DNA from 2 places in the Amycolatopsis pigmentata genome. Region 2 is predicted to be linked to the other one. Evidence: riboswitches for the same ligand, from Rfam matches in the RefSeq annotation. Region 2 holds a riboswitch; the other holds the start of a gene.
What was found. Region 2 has a riboswitch for glycine ahead of ACFSXZ_RS26065 (L-serine ammonia-lyase). Riboswitches for the same ligand answer to the same signal wherever they lie in the genome.
Positions count from the first base shown of each region.

Region 1: another riboswitch for glycine. It lies ahead of gcvP (aminomethyl-transferring glycine dehydrogenase); the one in region 2 lies ahead of ACFSXZ_RS26065 (L-serine ammonia-lyase).

Region 1 is NZ_JBHUKR010000009.1:8,642-17,142, reverse strand. Features, by position in the region: gene gcvT (glycine cleavage system aminomethyltransferase GcvT) at 1-993, opposite strand, end outside; gene gcvP (aminomethyl-transferring glycine dehydrogenase) at 998-3,826, opposite strand; glycine riboswitch at 3,948-4,041, opposite strand; gene ACFSXZ_RS19540 (DinB family protein) at 4,171-4,680, shown strand; gene ACFSXZ_RS19535 (3-oxoacyl-ACP reductase) at 4,693-5,457, opposite strand; gene ACFSXZ_RS19530 (gamma-glutamyl-gamma-aminobutyrate hydrolase family protein) at 5,458-6,192, opposite strand; gene ACFSXZ_RS19525 (glutamine synthetase family protein) at 6,173-7,519, opposite strand; gene ACFSXZ_RS19520 (hypothetical protein) at 7,669-7,803, opposite strand; gene ACFSXZ_RS19515 (helix-turn-helix domain-containing protein) at 7,906-8,433, opposite strand; gene ACFSXZ_RS19510 (alpha/beta hydrolase) at 8,492-8,501, shown strand, end outside.
Region 2 is NZ_JBHUKR010000015.1:52,310-60,810, reverse strand. Features, by position in the region: gene ACFSXZ_RS26080 (methylenetetrahydrofolate reductase C-terminal domain-containing protein) at 201-725, shown strand; gene ACFSXZ_RS26075 (methylenetetrahydrofolate reductase) at 722-1,663, shown strand; gene folD (bifunctional methylenetetrahydrofolate dehydrogenase/methenyltetrahydrofolate cyclohydrolase FolD) at 1,690-2,532, shown strand; glycine riboswitch at 2,744-2,838, shown strand; glycine riboswitch at 2,840-2,938, shown strand; gene ACFSXZ_RS26065 (L-serine ammonia-lyase) at 2,986-4,359, shown strand; gene ACFSXZ_RS26060 (DUF4383 domain-containing protein) at 4,452-4,940, shown strand; gene ACFSXZ_RS26055 (trimeric intracellular cation channel family protein) at 4,967-5,581, opposite strand; gene ACFSXZ_RS26050 (MarR family transcriptional regulator) at 5,777-6,724, shown strand; gene ACFSXZ_RS26045 (LuxR C-terminal-related transcriptional regulator) at 6,921-8,495, shown strand.

The DNA.
Region 1 (8,501 bases), on a different contig from region 2:
CTCGCTCAGTTCTTTTGGCAGGTAAGCCATCGCGATCGGATACCCGAGCGTCGGGGAGAGCGCTCCACTGGTCACTTCTCCGACCTCGCGTTCGCCGTCGAGCACCCGGTAGCCGTGCCGTGGCGAGCGACGGCCGGCACCCCGGAGGCCCGCGAGCACCTTGGCCGGTTCACGGCGCCGCTCGAGAGCCCCTTTGCCGACGAAATCCCGTTTCGCGAATTTCACCACCCGGCCCAGATTCGCTTCGAAGGGGGACACCGCGGTGGTGAGTTCGTTGCCGTACAAGGGCATTCCGGCTTCGAGACGGAGCGTGTCACGGCTGGCGAGCCCCGCGGGCAGCAACCCGTGGGACTCTCCCGCCGCGGTGAGCGCACTCCACAGCGCCTCTGCTTCGGGCGAAGGAACGAAAAGCTCGAAACCGTCCTCACCGGTGTAACCGGTGCGAGCGAGGAACACCTCCTGGCCGCCCACCTTCGCCGGCATACCGGCGTAGTACTTGAGGCTCGCGAGGTCGGCGCTGGTCACCGTGCCCACGATGTCGGCCGCACGCGGGCCCTGGACCGCGATCAACGCCGTCTCCGAAGACCGATCGGTGACTTCGGCGTCGAAGGCTCCGGTCCGCTTGAGCAGCTCCGCGAACACGATGGCGGCGTTGCCCGCGTTGGCCACGACGAGGAACTGCGATTCGCCGATCCGGTACACCACCAGGTCGTCGAGCACGCCACCCTCGGCGTCGCACATCATCGTGTACCGGGCACGGCCGGGCTCGACACCGGAGAGGTTGCCGACGAGCGCGTAGTCGAGTGCGGCGCCCGCCTCGCGGCCGGTCACCTCGATCTCCCCCATGTGCGAAAGGTCGAACAGCCCGGCGGCCTCACGGACCGCGCGATGTTCGGCCAGTTCGCTGGTGTAGCGCACCGGCATCTCCCAGCCGGCGAAGTCGGTGAACAGCGCGTCGAGTCCTTTGTGGACATCGTAGAGCGAGGTGCGCACGGTTTCAGCTCCCGGCGTAGTCGGAAAGGGGCGGGCAGGAGCAGACCAGATTCCGGTCGCCACGGGCGGCGTCGATGCGGCGGACCGGCGGCCAGTACTTCGCCTTCGGCGAGACCCCGTCGGGGTAGACCGCGGTCTTCCGGTCGTAGGGGGCGTCCCAGTCACCGGTGAGCGCCTCCGCGGTGTGCGGCGCGCCTCGCAGCGGGCTGCGCTCCACCGGCCAGCGTCCGTCGGCGACCTCGTCGATTTCGCGGCGGATCGAGATCATCGCCTCGCAGAACCGGTCGATCTCGGCGACGTCCTCGCTCTCGGTCGGCTCCACCATCAGCGTACCGGCCACCGGGAACGACATCGTCGGCGCGTGAAAACCGTAGTCCACCAGGCGTTTCGCCACGTCGTCCACAGTCACGCCGGTGCGCTTGGTGAGCGCGCGGAGATCCAGGATGCATTCGTGGGCGACCAGTCCGTTCCGGCCGGAGTAGAGCACCGGGTAGTGCGGGGCGAGCCGGGCCGCGATGTAGTTGGCGGCCAGCACCGCGACCTTGGTCGCGCGGGTCAGCCCGGCCGCGCCCATCATCCGGATGTAGGCCCACGAGATCGGCAGGATGGAGGCCGATCCGAACGGTGCCGCGGCGACCGGCCCGACACCGGTGTCTGGTCCCGCTTGCGCGAAGGCGGGGTGATTCGGCAGGTACGGCGCCAGGTGGGCGCGCACGGCCACCGGCCCGACACCGGGACCACCGCCACCGTGCGGGATGCAGAAGGTCTTGTGCAGGTTCAGGTGCGAAACGTCGCCACCGAATTCGCCCGGCTTGGCCAGCCCGAGCAGCGCGTTGAGGTTGGCGCCGTCGACATACACCTGGCCGCCGCGTTCGTGCACGATCCGCGCGAGGTCGGCGATGTCGTTCTCGTAGACACCGTGCGTGGACGGGTAGGTGACCATGGCGGCGGCCAGCCGCTCACCATGTTCGTCTACTTTGGACCTGAGGTCGGACAGGTCCACGTTGCCATCGCTGTCGCACGCGACGACGACCACCCGCATCCCGGCGAGCACGGCGGACGCGGCGTTGGTGCCGTGCGCCGAGGACGGGATCAGGCACACGTCACGTTCGGACTGGCCGTTCGCGCGGTGGTAGGCGCGGATCGCGAGCAGGCCGGCCAACTCGCCCTGGCTGCCCGCGTTGGGCTGCAACGACACCTGGTCGTAGCCGGTGACCTCGGCCAGCCAGGTGTTCAGCCCGGAGATCAGTTCGAGGTACCCGGCCGCGTCCTCGGCGGGAGCGAACGGATGCAGGCCGGCGAACCCCGGCCAGCTGACCGGCTCCATCTCGGCCGCGGCGTTGAGCTTCATGGTGCAGGAACCGAGCGGGATCATGCCGCGATCCAGCGCGTAGTCCTGGTCCGAAAGCCGTCGCAGATAACGCAGCATGGCCGTCTCCGACCGATGCGCGTGAAAGACCTCGTGGGTGAGGAAGGCACTGGTGCGGGCCACTCCGGACGGCAGCGTGGACGAGCCGGGCTCGCCGCGGTCCGGCAGGCCGAAGGCACGCAGAACCGCACCCATGATGTCCAAAGTGGACAGTTCGTCACAGGCGATCCGGACATGGTCGTCGTCGACGCGCCCGAGGTTGATCCCGGCCCGCCGGGCTTCGGCGATCACCTCCGCGGCGCGGCCCGGTACGCGCGCGAGCACGGTGTCGAAGAAGGTGTCGTGCACCACCTCGACCCCGCCGTCGCGCAACGCGGCCGCGAACCCGGCCGCCAGTCCGTGCACGCGTTCCGCGATGCCTCGCAGGCCGTCCGGCCCGTGGTACACCGCGTACATCGCGGCCAGCACGGCCGGGAGTACCTGCGCGGTGCAGATGTTGGAGGTCGCCTTCTCCCGGCGGATGTGCTGCTCGCGGGTCTGCAGCGCGAGGCGATAGGCGGGACGGCCTTCCGCGTCCGTGGAGACGCCGACGAGCCGCCCGGGCAGCGATCGTTCGAGACCCGACCGCACCGCGATGTAACCGGCGTGCGGCCCGCCGTAGCCGAGCGGCACGCCGAAACGCTGGGTGGTGCCCACCGCGATGTCCGCGCCGAGCTCCCCGGGCGGAACGATCATGGTCAGCGCGAGCAGGTCGGCGGCGACCGTGCAGAGCGCGCCCGCCCGCTTCGCCGCCTCACCGACCGACTGGTGGAATTCCCTGTCCCGCACCACACCGGAGGCGCCCGGGTACTGGACGACGACGCCGAAGAACTCGTCCGGCAGCCCGGTGGCCAGATCGCGCACGTCGATCTCGATGCCGGTCGCCTCGGCCCGCGTGCGCAGCACCGCCACCGTCTGCGGCAGACACTCCGCGTCCACCACGACCCGCTGCGAGCGCGCCCTCGAAATCCGCCGCATGAGCAACACCGCCTCGACCACCGCGGTGGACTCGTCGAGCAGCGAGGCGTTGGCGACGTCGAGACCGGTCAACCCGGAGACCATGGTCTGGAAGGTGAGCAGCGCCTCCAACCTGCCCTGCGAGATTTCCGGCTGGTAAGGCGTGTACGCGGTGTACCAGGCCGGGCTCTCCAGGACGTTGCGCCGGATCACCGCCGGGGTGATCGTGTCGTGGAAGCCGAGCCCGATCATCTGGGTCATCGGGCGGTTCTTGGCCGCGAGGGCACGCAGTTCCGCCAGCGCCTCGGCTTCGGAGGCGGCCGGGGGAAGATCGAGTTCGCGCGGGTCACGGATGGCCGCGGGGATCGCCGCGTCGACCAGGGCGTCGAGGCTGTCGTACCCGCATTCGGCGAGCATCTTGGCCTGCTCGTGGACGGATGGTCCGATATGGCGGTCGGCGAAGGACATCCGGGAGCTCCTCTCACTGGGTGTGGGAACTCCCCCTCTGTCATGGCACCTGAGAGTTTCGCCGCTCGCGCGACTTTCACCTTGGGTGAGACGCTCTGGGCGCCTGCTTTCCAGAGTGGCCTGGCCAGAAGCGGTAGCTGGTACCTGAGAGATTGGCGGGGAGGTTGCTCCTTCGGCGCCCCGTTCGATGACGGGGACTCTCCCGCTCCGGCTCGTCACGGCCTGATATTCGGTTGTCGTCGATTGAGAGTATAGCCGCCGGGGCGTCACGCGGCTGGCCGCGCCACGCCGGCCCACACCTTCCATGAGCTGCGAGAAGAGTGACCGTGAGGGAGAACGAACGTATGCCAGGCACCGAACGCCCTGAGCCGCCCGTGGTCGGGGACGAGCGAGAGATGTTGCGTGGTTTCCTCGACTTCCACCGCGCGACGCTGGCCATGAAGTGCGACGGCCTGGGCACCGAAGAGTTGCGGCGCCAGTCGATGCCACCGTCGACGCTGTCGCTGCTCGGCCTGGTCCGGCACATGGCCGAGGTCGAGCGCGTCTGGTTCCGGCGGGTCATCAACGGCGAAGACGTCCCGCTGGTCTGGTCGCCCGAGGGCGACCGTCAGGCCGCGTACGACGCGAGCACGGCCACCCGGGAGGAAGCCTTCGCCGCCTGGGAAGCGGAAATCGAGCACGCACGCCGGATCGAGCGGGATGCTCCTTCGCTCGATGTCGTCGGTTACTGGCCACGCCTGGACAAGGACGTGTCGCTGCGCATGGTCATGATCCACATGATTCACGAGTACGCCCGGCACAACGGACACGCCGACTTCCTGCGGGAGGGGATCGACGGGACCGTGGGGTTCTGAGCGGGCCCTGGATCAGATCGGAGTGACGTAGGCGCCGGAGATCCCGCCGTCCACCAGGAACTGCGCGGCGGTGATGAACGACGCGTCGTCGCTGGCCAGGAAGGCGACCGCGGCGGCGATCTCGTCGGCCTGGGCGAAGCGCCCCATCGGCACGTGTACCAGCCGGCGTGCCGCGCGCTCCGGATCCTTCGCGAAGAGCTCGCGCAGCAGCGGCGTGTCGACCGGGCCGGGGCACAGCGCGTTGACCCGGATGCCCTCACGGGCGAACTGGACCCCGAGTTCCCTGGTCATGGACAGCACCCCGCCCTTGGACGCGGTGTAGGAGATCTGCGAGGTCGCCGCGCCCATCACGGCGACGAAGGACGCGGTGTTCACGATGGCGCCCTTGCCCTGCCTGCGCATATGCGGGATCGCGGCCTTGCAGCACAGGTAGACCGAGGTGAGGTTGACCTCCTGGACCTTTCGCCACGCGTCGAGGCCGGTGGTCAGGATCGAGTCGTCCTCCGGCGGGGAGATGCCGGCGTTGTTGAACGCGACATCGAGCGAGCCGAAGGTGTCCACGGCGGTCTGAAACAGCGCCTCGACCTGGGTTTCATCGGTGACGTCGGTGGCGACGAACTCGCCGCCGGTCTCCCGCGCCGCGGCCTTTCCCGCTTCGGTGTCGACGTCGGCGATCACGATCTTGGCGCCCTCGGTGGCGAGACGCCGGGCGGTGGCCAGGCCGATTCCGCCGGCACCACCGGTGATCACGGCCACCCGGCCGTCGAACCGTCGCATTCAGACCTCCATTTTCGGGGCTTCGATGGCACGCCGGCCCCGCGCCGCGCGCACCAGCGCGGCGAACAGCCGGAGATCGCGGTTGTCCTGTTCCGGATGCCACTGGACGCCCACCACGAACGGCTCACCGGGCGACTCGACCGCCTCGACCGTGCCGTCCGCCGCCCGGCCGGTCACGACGAGGCCGGTGCCCAGCCGGTCCACCGCCTGATGGTGGTAGCAGTGGACTTCCGCGTCCGCGCCGAGGATTCCGGCGACGCGGCTGCCTTCGGTGAAGGCGACCCGCGTGGTGCCGTAGGTGGCGGGTCCGGGCTGGTGCGCGGTGCCGATCGTGTCGGGTAGGTGCTGGGTCAGCGTGCCGCCGAGTGCGACGTTGAGCAGTTGCATGCCCCTGCACACGCCCAGCACGGGCAACCGTCGTCTCCGGGCCTCGCGCAGGAGCGCGAACTCGAACCTGTCCCGTTCCGGCCTGCTGACGGTCTTCTCGTGGGGCCGGTCGCCGTAACCGGCGGGGTCGACGTCCGCGCCGCCCGCGAGCACGAGACCGTCCACAGCGGACAGTGCGGAGGGGTCTTCGCCGGTCTGCGGCAGGAGCACCGGCAATCCGCCCGCTGCCGCCACACCGTCCACATAGGCCATCGGCAGCAGCGCGGCGGGGACGTTCCACACACCCCAGCTCGCGTCCTCGGCGTAGGTGGAAACGGCGATGAGAACGCTAGAGTCGTTCGAAGCCACGGGCGCGCTCCCAGTCGGTGACGGCCGAGTCGAACGCGGCGAGTTCGACTCGGGCGGCGTTGAGGTAGTGGTCGATCACCTCGTCCCCGAACGCCTCCCGGGCCATCTTGCTTTCCCCGAGCAACGCGGCCGCCTCGCGCAGGCTCGACGGAACGGTCGGTTTGCCCGATCCGTAGGCGTTCCCGGTGAACTCGGCATCGAGGGGCAGCTCGTTTTCGATGCCGTACAGGCCGGACGCGACCAGCGCCGCGACCGCGAGGTAGGGGTTGACGTCACCACCGGGAACCCGGTTCTCCACGCGAAGCGAGGGTCCGTGCCCGACCACCCGCAGCGCACAGGTCCGGTTGTCGGTGCCCCAGGCGACCGACGTCGGCGCGAAGCTGCCCGGCACGAACCGCTTGTAGGAGTTGATGTTCGGTGCGAGGAAGTAGGTCAGCTCACGCAGGCAGGCGAGCTGCCCGGCCAGGAAGTGCTCCATCAGCGGCGAAAACCCACCCGGGCGGCTGCCGGAGAGCACCGGTTCGCCTTCGGGGGAACGGAGGCTGATGTGAATGTGGCAGGAGTTGCCCTCGCGCTCGTTGTACTTCGCCATGAAGGTGAGGCTTCGGCCCTCCTGCGCGGCGATTTCCTTGGCGCCCGTCTTGTAGAGGCTGTGGTTGTCGCAGGTCGACAGGGCTTCGGCGAAGCGGAACGCTATCTCGTGCTGGCCCGGGTTGCACTCGCCCTTGGCGGACTCGACGTACATGCCGGCGCCGCCCATCTCGTTGCGGATCCGGCGAAGCAGCGGTTCCACCCGCGCGGTGCCCAGCATCGAATAGTCCACATTGTACTGATTCGCCGGGGTCAGGTCGCGGTAACCGCGCTTCCCCGCGAGCTCGTAGGTGTCGTCGAAGAGGATGAACTCCAGCTCGGTGCCGACGAAGGCGGCGAGCCCGCGCTCGGCCAGCCGCGCGAGCTGACGGCGAAGGACCTGCCGCGGCGACGCGGCCACATCACCGCCTTCGACGTGTTCGACATCGCAGAGCACCGCAGCCGTGCCCTCGTGCCACGGCACCTGCCTCAGCGTGGACATGTCCGGACGGAGCACGAAGTCGCCGTAGCCGCGGTCCCAGGACGACAGGGCGTACCCGCCGACGGTGTTCATGTCCACATCGACGGCAAGCAGGTAGTTACAGGCTTCCGTTCCGTGCCGCGCCACCTCGTCGAGGAAGTAGCCGGCCGCACATCGCTTGCCCTGCAACCGGCCCTGCATGTCGGTCATCGCGACGAGCACCGTGTCGACCCGGCCCGAGTCGACCAGGGCCCGCAGGTCGTCGAGGGTGAGCATGCCCTTGGCAGGGTTCATCCGTCTTCCTCCCCGGTCCAGGACTCACCATCGCTCCCGCGATCAAACCCTGTCAAACCCGGGGCGGAGTGACAATAGGCCGCTCGGGAGGGCGGGGTGGGTGACCGCCACGGCCACCCACCCCCGGGGCCTCAGGTGCCGGAAAGCGTCCTCCGGATCGCCACTTCGACCTGGGTGGCGGTGGCGGCCTGACCCGTGGCGTTGGGATGCACGAGCGTGGCCCGGGTGCCGTTTCCGCACTGGAGGGTGAGCGGGCCGAGGCTCACCTGGGCCGGCCAGAGCTCCCTGGCATTCCCGCAGATTCCTTTGGAATGAGCCGTCGCCGGGACAATCCAACCGATCCGGTCATGACCGGAGGATCGTGGCAATCACGGGTCGACGGGCATGGTCACCAGGCTGGCGATGCGGCGAACACGCCCGGGACCGGGTTCGCGGCCCATCCGGGCGGTGATGGCGGCGCGCAACTCCGCGAGCAACTCGGCCGTTTCGTCGTCGGTCAGCCAGAGCGCGGCCTGCTGGTAGGTGACGCCATCGGCGACGGGGTCGGCGGTTTCGGTGTCCAGGTAATGGTCGAAGTCGGCCAGCAAGCCGCCGACGAACGCGGTGAAGGCGCGCCGATGGTCGTCGGGGGTCATCGCGGCGCGGGCGGCCGGGTCGATCTCGGCCCGGTCCCAGCGCACCCGGTAGGTCCGCTCCACCGTGCCCCGCACGCGCCTCTCACCCAACACTTCCAGCACCCCGGCCTCGGTCAGGGCCGCGACGTGCCGGTACATCGTCGCCGGGGGGATGTCCGGCATGCGCTCCCGCAACTGGCCCGTCGTGGCGGGGTGACCGTCCAGCAGCGCACGCAGGATGCGCAGCCGGACGGGATGCAGGAGGAGATCCAAAGACGCCATGGACACAACATTCTCACATCTGATAGCGTTATCAAAGTTGATAACAATGGAGGTAGCGATGCCGGAGG
Region 2 (8,501 bases):
CCCTGGGCGCAACACGGGTCGCGTCCCGCCCGGTGGGCCACTCGATGGCGGGGGCCTTGGCGGACCCGGCGGTGGGTACTGCCGGGGTGACCACAAATCGGGACCTTCATCTTTGTTTTCCAGCCCGAAGACCTTGCCGCGTCACCGGCCGTATCGTGACGGTTCGACAAGTGCCGATGCGGGCCCACAGTGAGGTGGACATGACCAAGCCAGCGCCGCGTGCCGGATGGCCGACGCCCTTTCGGCCACGGATCTCGGCTTCGTTTTCCTACCGGCTGCACGCCATCTTGGCCGCCAACGGCCTGTATCGCCGGGTCGCGGCGAGGCTCGAACGGGCCCCGCGCGCGTATCGCGCTTTCACCACCGTCGAACGTGTCTCGAAGGAGCGTTTGTACGGGTGCCGGATGTGCGGCCAGTGTGCCCTGCCCACGACGGGCTACGCGTGCCCGATGACCTGCCCCAAACAACTGCGCAACGGCCCGTGTGGCGGCGTGTCGCCGGACGGGAACTGCGAAGTGCACCCGGAGATGCGGTGCGTGTGGGTCATCGCGCACGAGCGCGCCACCGCCGCCGGGCACGGCAGCGATCTCGGTCTCCTGCACCGGCCGGTGGACCACCGCGAACACAGCCGCAGCTCCTGGATCAACTACTGGCTCGGCCGCGACGACGAACTCGCGACCGACCCGCGATCTCGTCCACTGCTGCCCATTGTGGAAGTCTCATGACGACGGCTGCTCCGGGCCTGCGCGCCGCGATCGACGAGAAGCGCTTCGCCGTCACCGCCGAGCTGGGACCGCCGCGAGGCGCCGACACACAGCAGATCGCCCGTAAGGCCGACCTTTTGCGGGGCTGGGTCGACGCGGTGAACGTGACCGACAACCAGGGTGCCCGCGTCCGGATGTCGAGCCTCGGTGGTGCCGTGCTGGCCCAGCGCGCCGGGCTGTCCCCGGTCATGCAACTGACTTGCCGCGATCGCAACCGGATGGCGTTGCAGTCGGACCTGCTCGCCGCCGGTGCGCTCGGCATCCCGCACGTGCTGCTGCTCACGGGTGATCATCCGCGCGCGGGCGATCACCCGGAGGCGAAGCCGGTGTTCGACCTCGACGGGGTGCAGCTGGCCTGGCTGGCCAGGACGTTGCGCGACGACGGTGTCCTGGCGTCCGGAGAGAAGGTCGATGGCCGTCCACAGTGGATGATCGGAACCGTGGAGAACCCGTTCTCCCCGCCCTTGTCCTTCCGTGCCGGACGGCTGGCGAAGAAGGTCGCGGCGGGCGCGGAGTTCGCACAGACCCAGTACGTGTTCGACCTCGCTGTGTTCACGCGGTGGATGGCCGAGCTGAGGGATCTGGGCGTCACCGAGACGTGCGCGGTGCTCGCGGGCGTGGGACCGATCCGGTCGCTGCGCATGCTGGAGTTCCTGCGCACCAGCGTGCCCGGCGTGCATGTGCCCGCGGAGATCGAACGCCGGCTGCGAGGCGTGCCCGCCGATCGGGTCGGCGACGAAGGAATCCGGCTGTGCGCGGAGACGATCCAGCAGTTGGCGGAGATCCCCGGGGTCGCGGGGGTACACGTGATGGCCTTCGGCTTCGAACGCGGTGTCGCCGAGATTCTCCAGCGGGCCGGGTTCACCCGCACGGCCGGATCGTTCGCCGCCGGTTCTTGAACATCGTGACGGGTGGAGGAGAGGGTATGAACGCGTTGGTCATCGACGGAAGGGCCGTGGCGGCCGGGGTCCGCGCGCGGGTGGCACGGGAAGTGGCCACGCTGCCCACTCCTCCGGGGCTGGCCACCGTTCTCATCGGCGACGATCCGGCCTCGGCGATCTACGTGCGCAACAAGCGCCGCCAGTGTGCCGAGGCCGGAATGCGCGACCTGCACCGGCACCTGCCCGGAGAGATCACCCAGGAGGCCGCCGCCGCGGTCGTCGACGAACTCGCCTCCGACCCTCAGGTCACCGGAATCCTCCTCCAGTTGCCCCTCCCGCCGCACCTCGACGCCGCCGCCCTCATCGAGCGCATCCCTCCGGAAAAGGACGTCGACGGACTCACCGAGCGCAGCACCGGCCGCCTCGCGCTGGGCAGGCCGGGGCTGCGTCCCTGCACCCCCGAGGGGGTGATGGTGCTTCTCGACGAGATCGGTGCGGTCCTCGAGGGCGCGCACACCGTGGTCGTCGGCCGGTCCAATCTGGTCGGCAAACCGATGGCACAGCTTCTGTTGCAGCGCAACGCCACCGTGACCGTGTGCCACTCCCGTACTCGTGACCTGGCGGCCGTGTGCCGGACGGCGGACGTGCTCGTGGTCGCCGCCGGCGTGCCCCGGCTCATCGGCGAGGACGCGGTCAAGCCGGGAGCGATCGTGCTCGATGTCGGCATTCATCGCACCGAGAACGGGTTGTGCGGCGATGTCGACACTGACACCGTCCGCGAAATCGCCGGTGTGGTGACCCCGGTGCCCGGTGGCGTGGGTCCGATGACCATCGCGATGCTGCTCCAGAACACCCTCACCGCCGCCCGGGAAAACCCGATCACCTGATCGACTTGCCTGACGACGCTCTCGGGGTTTCCGCCCCGGGCGAGCGTGGCCGGCGCCGACCACGTGTTGCGCTCAGGTCAACGGCGGTCTGCGCCGGCCGGCGCTGTGCCGGGCCGCCGCGGCGAAGTCGCCGAGGCCACGCGGATCCGGGTTGACCGCGCTGAACGGGCCGATCTACTGTCAGAAGCCCTCAACTTCATACCGCGCCGTTCCAGCCGGAGCGGGAGAGATCCCATCGGTGACGGTGGGGCGCCGAAGGAGCAACTCTCCCCAGAAACTCTCAGGTCCCCCTACCGCTCCGGCGAGGCGAACTCTGGAAAGCCGGGATTTCCGATCCCGCACCCACGGTGCAAGCCCCTCCGAGCAGGCGGTGAAACTCTCAGGTACCGATGACAGAGCGGGGAGGTGCCCAGCGCCACGATCCGTGGTGCCCGAAACAGGGAGCCTCCGAAAATGCCCTTGAGCGCGTTCGATCTTTATTCCGTCGGTATCGGGCCGTCCTCTTCGCACACGGTGGGCCCCATGCGTGCGGCGAAACGTTTTGTCGACAGGCTGCGGGAAGACGGCCTGCTCGCTTCGGTCATCCGGGTCAGAGCGGAGTTGTTCGGATCGCTGGGCGCCACCGGCCACGGGCACGGCTCGGAGAAGGCGGTCATTCTCGGTCTCGAGGGTGAGGACCCGGCCACCGTCGACACCGACACCGCCGACCAACGGGCGGCGCGTGCCAAGGAAGAGGGCAGGCTGTCGCTCGGCGGGAGCAAGGTGATCGATTTCACCGCGAGCGAGGATCTGGTGCTGCATCGGCGCAAATCCCTGCCCGCGCACCCCAACGGCATGGTCTTCACCGCCTACGGCGCCCAGGGAACGGTCCTGTGCGACCGTACCTATTACTCGGTCGGCGGCGGTTTCGTGGTGAACGAGGACGCGGTGGGTTCGGACCGGATCGTTCGTGACACCACCGAGGTGCGCTATCCCTTCGGCACCGCCGCCGAGCTGCTGGCCATCTGCGCTCGTGAGGGGCTTCGCGTGAGCGACGTGATGCTGGCCAACGAACTGTCCTGGCGGTCCGCCGAGGAGATCAGGACCGGGTTGCTCGGGTTGTGGAACGTCATGGTCGCCTGCGTCGAGGCGGGTTGTCACCGGGACGGCGTCCTGCCCGGTGGTCTCCGTGTCCCGCGGCGCGCCCCGGGCCTGTTCCGGACCCTGACGTCCGAAGTGGACAGTGAGGACCCGCTGCGCGTCCTGGACTGGGTCAACCTCTACGCGCTGGCGGTCAACGAGGAGAACGCTTCCGGCGGGCGCGTCGTCACCGCGCCGACCAACGGTGCCGCGGGCATCATTCCCGCCGTGCTGCACTACTACGCCCGGTTCGTCCCCGGCGCGGACGACGACGGCGTCGTGCGGTTTCTCCTCACGGCCGCCGCGATCGGCATCCTCTTCAAACAGAACGCCTCCATCTCCGGCGCCGAGGTCGGTTGCCAGGGCGAAGTCGGATCCGCCTGCTCGATGGCCGCGGCCGCGCTGTGCGAAGTTCTCGGCGGCACGCCGGAACAAGTGGAGAACGCGGCCGAGGTCGGTATCGAGCACAACCTCGGCCTCACCTGCGACCCGGTGGGCGGTCTGGTGCAGATTCCGTGCATCGAGCGCAACGCGATCGCCTCGATCAAGGCGATCAACGCCGCCCGGATCGCCATCAACGGCACCGGCCGTCATCAGGTCAGTCTGGACAAGGCCATCAAGACCATGCGGGACACCGGCCGTGACATGCACGTCAAATACAAGGAAACCGCCCGAGGCGGCCTCGCGGTCAACGTCATCGAGTGCTAGGTGGCCCTGACTCGTCCATGTTCGAACCCATCGTCCGTTTTCTTCGGGATCACACGGGTACCCGCCGCTGAAGGACAACGTAGGGAAGGAACATGGTTGTATCCAAAGCGGCGGGACGCGAGGCCACCGAACGCAAGCCGGTCGAGGTGTTCGCGCTCATGGCCGGAGTGGTCTTCCTCGTGGCAGGCGTGCTGGGGTTCATTCCCGGAGTGACCACCGGTTACGACGCGCTCGAGTTCGGCGGACACCATTCCGGCGCGATGCTCTTCGGCGTCTTCCAGGTGTCCATCCTGCACAATCTCGTGCACCTGGCCTTCGGCGTCGCCGGACTGGCGGCCTTCGCGACCCGGGCCCCCGCGCGTGCCTATCTGGTGCTGGGCGGCGGGATCTACCTGGTCCTGTGGTTGTACGGCGTTGCCGTCAGCAAGGCGACCCCGGGCAACTTCATTCCCGTGAACAGCGCGGACAACTGGCTGCACCTGGGACTCGGGCTCGGCATGATCGGGCTCGGCGTCCTCGCCACGGCCATCGAACGTGGGCAGGGCACCTATCCGGCGCCCCAGGACCAGGGAGAACGGTAAATCCGGTGCGGGGCGCAGTTCGTCGGCTATCGCGCGACGGGAGCCTGCCAACCTCGTCGCAGCGCGATCAGACGCACCACGAAGACGAGGGTGGCCGCGGCAATCTGCTCCGGCGCCTGTAACACGTGCAGGCGGTAACAGGCATAGACGGTCACGGCGCCGATGAGTGCGGCCAAGGCATAGATTTCCGAGCGCAGGACGATCGGGATTTCACGGATGAGCACGTCGCGGATCACCCCGCCGCCGATGCCGGTGATCACGCCGACGGTGCACGCGCCCACCAGCCCCAGCCCTTGCTGAAGCCCGAGCTTGGTGGCCGTCACCGTGAACAGGCCCAATCCCGCGGCGTCCAGCACCAGGTAGGCGCGACGCAACCGTTGGACCTGCGCGTGCATGAGGAACGCGACCAGCCCGGCGACGAACGCCACCGCCACATACGGCCAGTGCCGCAACGCGAACGGAGGTGTCAGCCCGAGCAGCAGGTCACGCACCACGCCACCGCCCAACGCGGTGATACCGGCAAGCACCGTGACTCCAAAGAGGTCAAGCCGCGCGCGCACGCCGGCCAGCCCTCCCGAGAGCCCGAACACGAAGACACCCATCAGGTCGGGCACCAGCACCTGCAACGGCTCGTCAGTCACGCCCGCAGACTAACCCCGAGCAGGCCCGCGTCGAGACCGTCGAGCGACGAGATCCGCGCCGCACCAAGGCGGGTCTCCGGGAAAATACCTGATTCCTGTCGCGGGAATCGGCGATACCGTGCGATGATGCGCGGTCCCCGTCTTCGATCCACAAGGCATCCCGATCGTGAGGCCGTCGATGCCGGGAACGGGTGGGTGCCGAAACAGGCGATCAGACATGTCCTGCTGATCCTGGCCGGAGGATCCGCGGCTTTCCTTGTGCCGTGGACGATCTATCTCCAGAGCACGCTACCGGACCGGTTCGGCACCGGCAACTGGCGGCTGGCCTGGGTGGGGTTCGACGTGGCGTTGCTGACCTGTTTCGCCGTCGCGGCCTGGCTCGGCTGGCGGCGCCGGCGTGGCGTGGTTCCGGCCATGACGGTCACGGCGGCCTTGCTCTGTTGTGACGCCTGGTTCGACGTGATGCTCGACTGGGGTGGGCCCGGCGAATGGAGCAGCATCGCGATGGCCGCACTGGCGGAGTTGCCCGTCGCGGTGCTGCTGGCGAGTTGGGCGCGCCCGCTGCTGACCGCGGGCATGCGCAGCCGGCCGTTCGCCGTGACGGACATCGAACTGCACACCGATCCCGGCTACCGGCGCCTTCAGGAAACGCTCTCGGTGAACGGGCCGTCGACGATCGCCGGGCTGGCAAAGACACTTTCTCTGCCCGCGCACGAACTTCAGCGGATGCTGGACCGGCTGGCACAGGCCGGCCGGGTGACCCGCCGCCGCGACGGCCGGTGGCGGGTGACCAAGCTGAACCTGCGGCCGCCCGTGGCGACCGAACTCGCCGACGCGGACCAGGCGCGGCTAAGGGCCTTTTACGACGCGAAATACGACCATGAACTACGACTGTTCGGCTGGGCGGCACGACATCGCGAGCAGTTCGGGTCGTGGGGTCGCGGTCACCGGGCGAGTACCTACCTGACGGAACGGGAACTCGCCGAGTTCACCCAGGAATACGAGGAACTGCTCACCCGCTACTGCCTGCTCCACGACAGCTCGGCGGCCGGCACCCGGGAGGTCGCCATCCGCTGGTACGCCTTCCCGCAGCCGGAGGACGCGAGCGACGTGATCGGGATCGAGTCTCCGAACCACGCGTGAGAGAGCTGGTGCAGGCCCGTTGCCAGGCACCGCAACGAGGACGAGAAAATACCCGATCGAGTGATATCGATGGTGAACTTCACACAGGTCGCCCGCTCGGTGCCCCGGTACCTCATACTTGCGAGTGAGATCGATCGGCTTGGTCCGGGGAGGGGCGGAGACGGTGCCGGACTGCGCTCAACCCGCTCATGTCCCCGTGGCCGATCTGCCGGAAGCGGTGGACAGAGCCGCCGAGGAACGCGACTGGGCCGCGCTTGAAGCGTTGTGCGACAGGCACATCCTCGCGGTGGAAGGCGAACTCGCCGCTCGGCTGCTTTTCGTGCTCAGCCAGGTCCCGAACGAGGAGCTGCGCGCGCGACCACGCCTGATGATCTCGTGGGTCACCGCCTACCACGCGGCGAACCAGTCGGACGCGGGCGAACTCCGGCCGTACTTGCGTCAGTACATGGAGCTCGGTACCCGCCTCGCGGCGACAATGGACATAGCCAGGGAGAGTTCACTGGCGACACTCGTGACCGTCGGCACCGCCGCGATGATCGCCCTGCGCGCGCAAGGGGCCTTCACCGAGGCCGAGGATCTGGGGCAGCGCCTCACCACGCGCGCGGCGCAGCTCAGCCCGCTGCCCGGCGTCGACGCGGTACCGCGTCCCGGTTGGCTGGCCATGCAACGAGGTTTGACGCGTTCCCTGATGGACGACTTTCCCGCCGCCGTCGACTTGTATCGCCAGGCCTACGAGTACGCGACGGTCGAGCCGGCGACCACCGCCACCGCCCTCAACGCGAGCGCCAATCTCGCCATGATCTTCGGCCATCTCGGGCACCCTGCCCTCGCGCGGCAGTGGCTTGACCGGATGCGTGGCTTCGCATCGCCGTCGCGGCGGGTCCGGTTCCTGCTCACCGTGGGCGGAACGATCGCCGAGGGCTGGGATGCGCTGGACCGCTACGACGAGGCGAGCCTCGCGGGCCGTCTGGAGTTCGCCGGGGACGGCACCAGGCAACTGGAGGTCTGGCCCTTCGTCGCGGCGCTGGTGTCGGCGCACGGGCTGTACCTCGGCGATCCCGCGACGACGCTGGCCCATCTCGGTACCCTCCGGCTCAGCCACTCGCCCGCGCTCATCGACCAGGGCACCGCCGCCCGGGTGCTGCGACGGGCCCATGTCGAACTGCTGATCGCGACCGGCCAAGCCACCCGCGCCCTCCGGATGATCAAGGAGGCCGACGGGCAGGCGTCGTGGCTGACGCTGCCCGCCGCCCGGCTTCGCCTCCTCAACGGCGAATACGAGGCGGTCCGCGCGATAGCCTCCCGCACTTCCTGGCACGAAACGACATCGCGCCGGGATGCCAGGCAAATGTTGTTCCTCAGGGCGATCGCCGCGCTCCATATGGGAGACAAGGACGAGGCCCGCCGGTCACTCGCGCCCATCAGCCGCGTGCGCACGCCCGACGAAGTGCTCTCGCTCGCCTCGTTGTCACCGGCTGATCGCGAGGATCTGTTCCGCTTGGCCGATATCCCGCTGGCCGATGAAGCGGCGCGGCGCTTGGCCCAGGCGAGGCCGGTGTACCCGGAACGCGTCCACCTGGTCGAACTGACCAACCGTGAGCAGGTGGTCCTCGCCGAACTCGACGCCGGCCTGACCGTCGCGGAGGTCGCGCGCAAGCTCGTCGTGTCCGTCAACACTGTCCGCACGCAGATGAAAAGCTTCTACCGCAAGCTAGGAGCGACCAGTCGTGAGGACGCGCTGATGCGTGCCTACGAACTCGGCGTCCTCTGACACCGG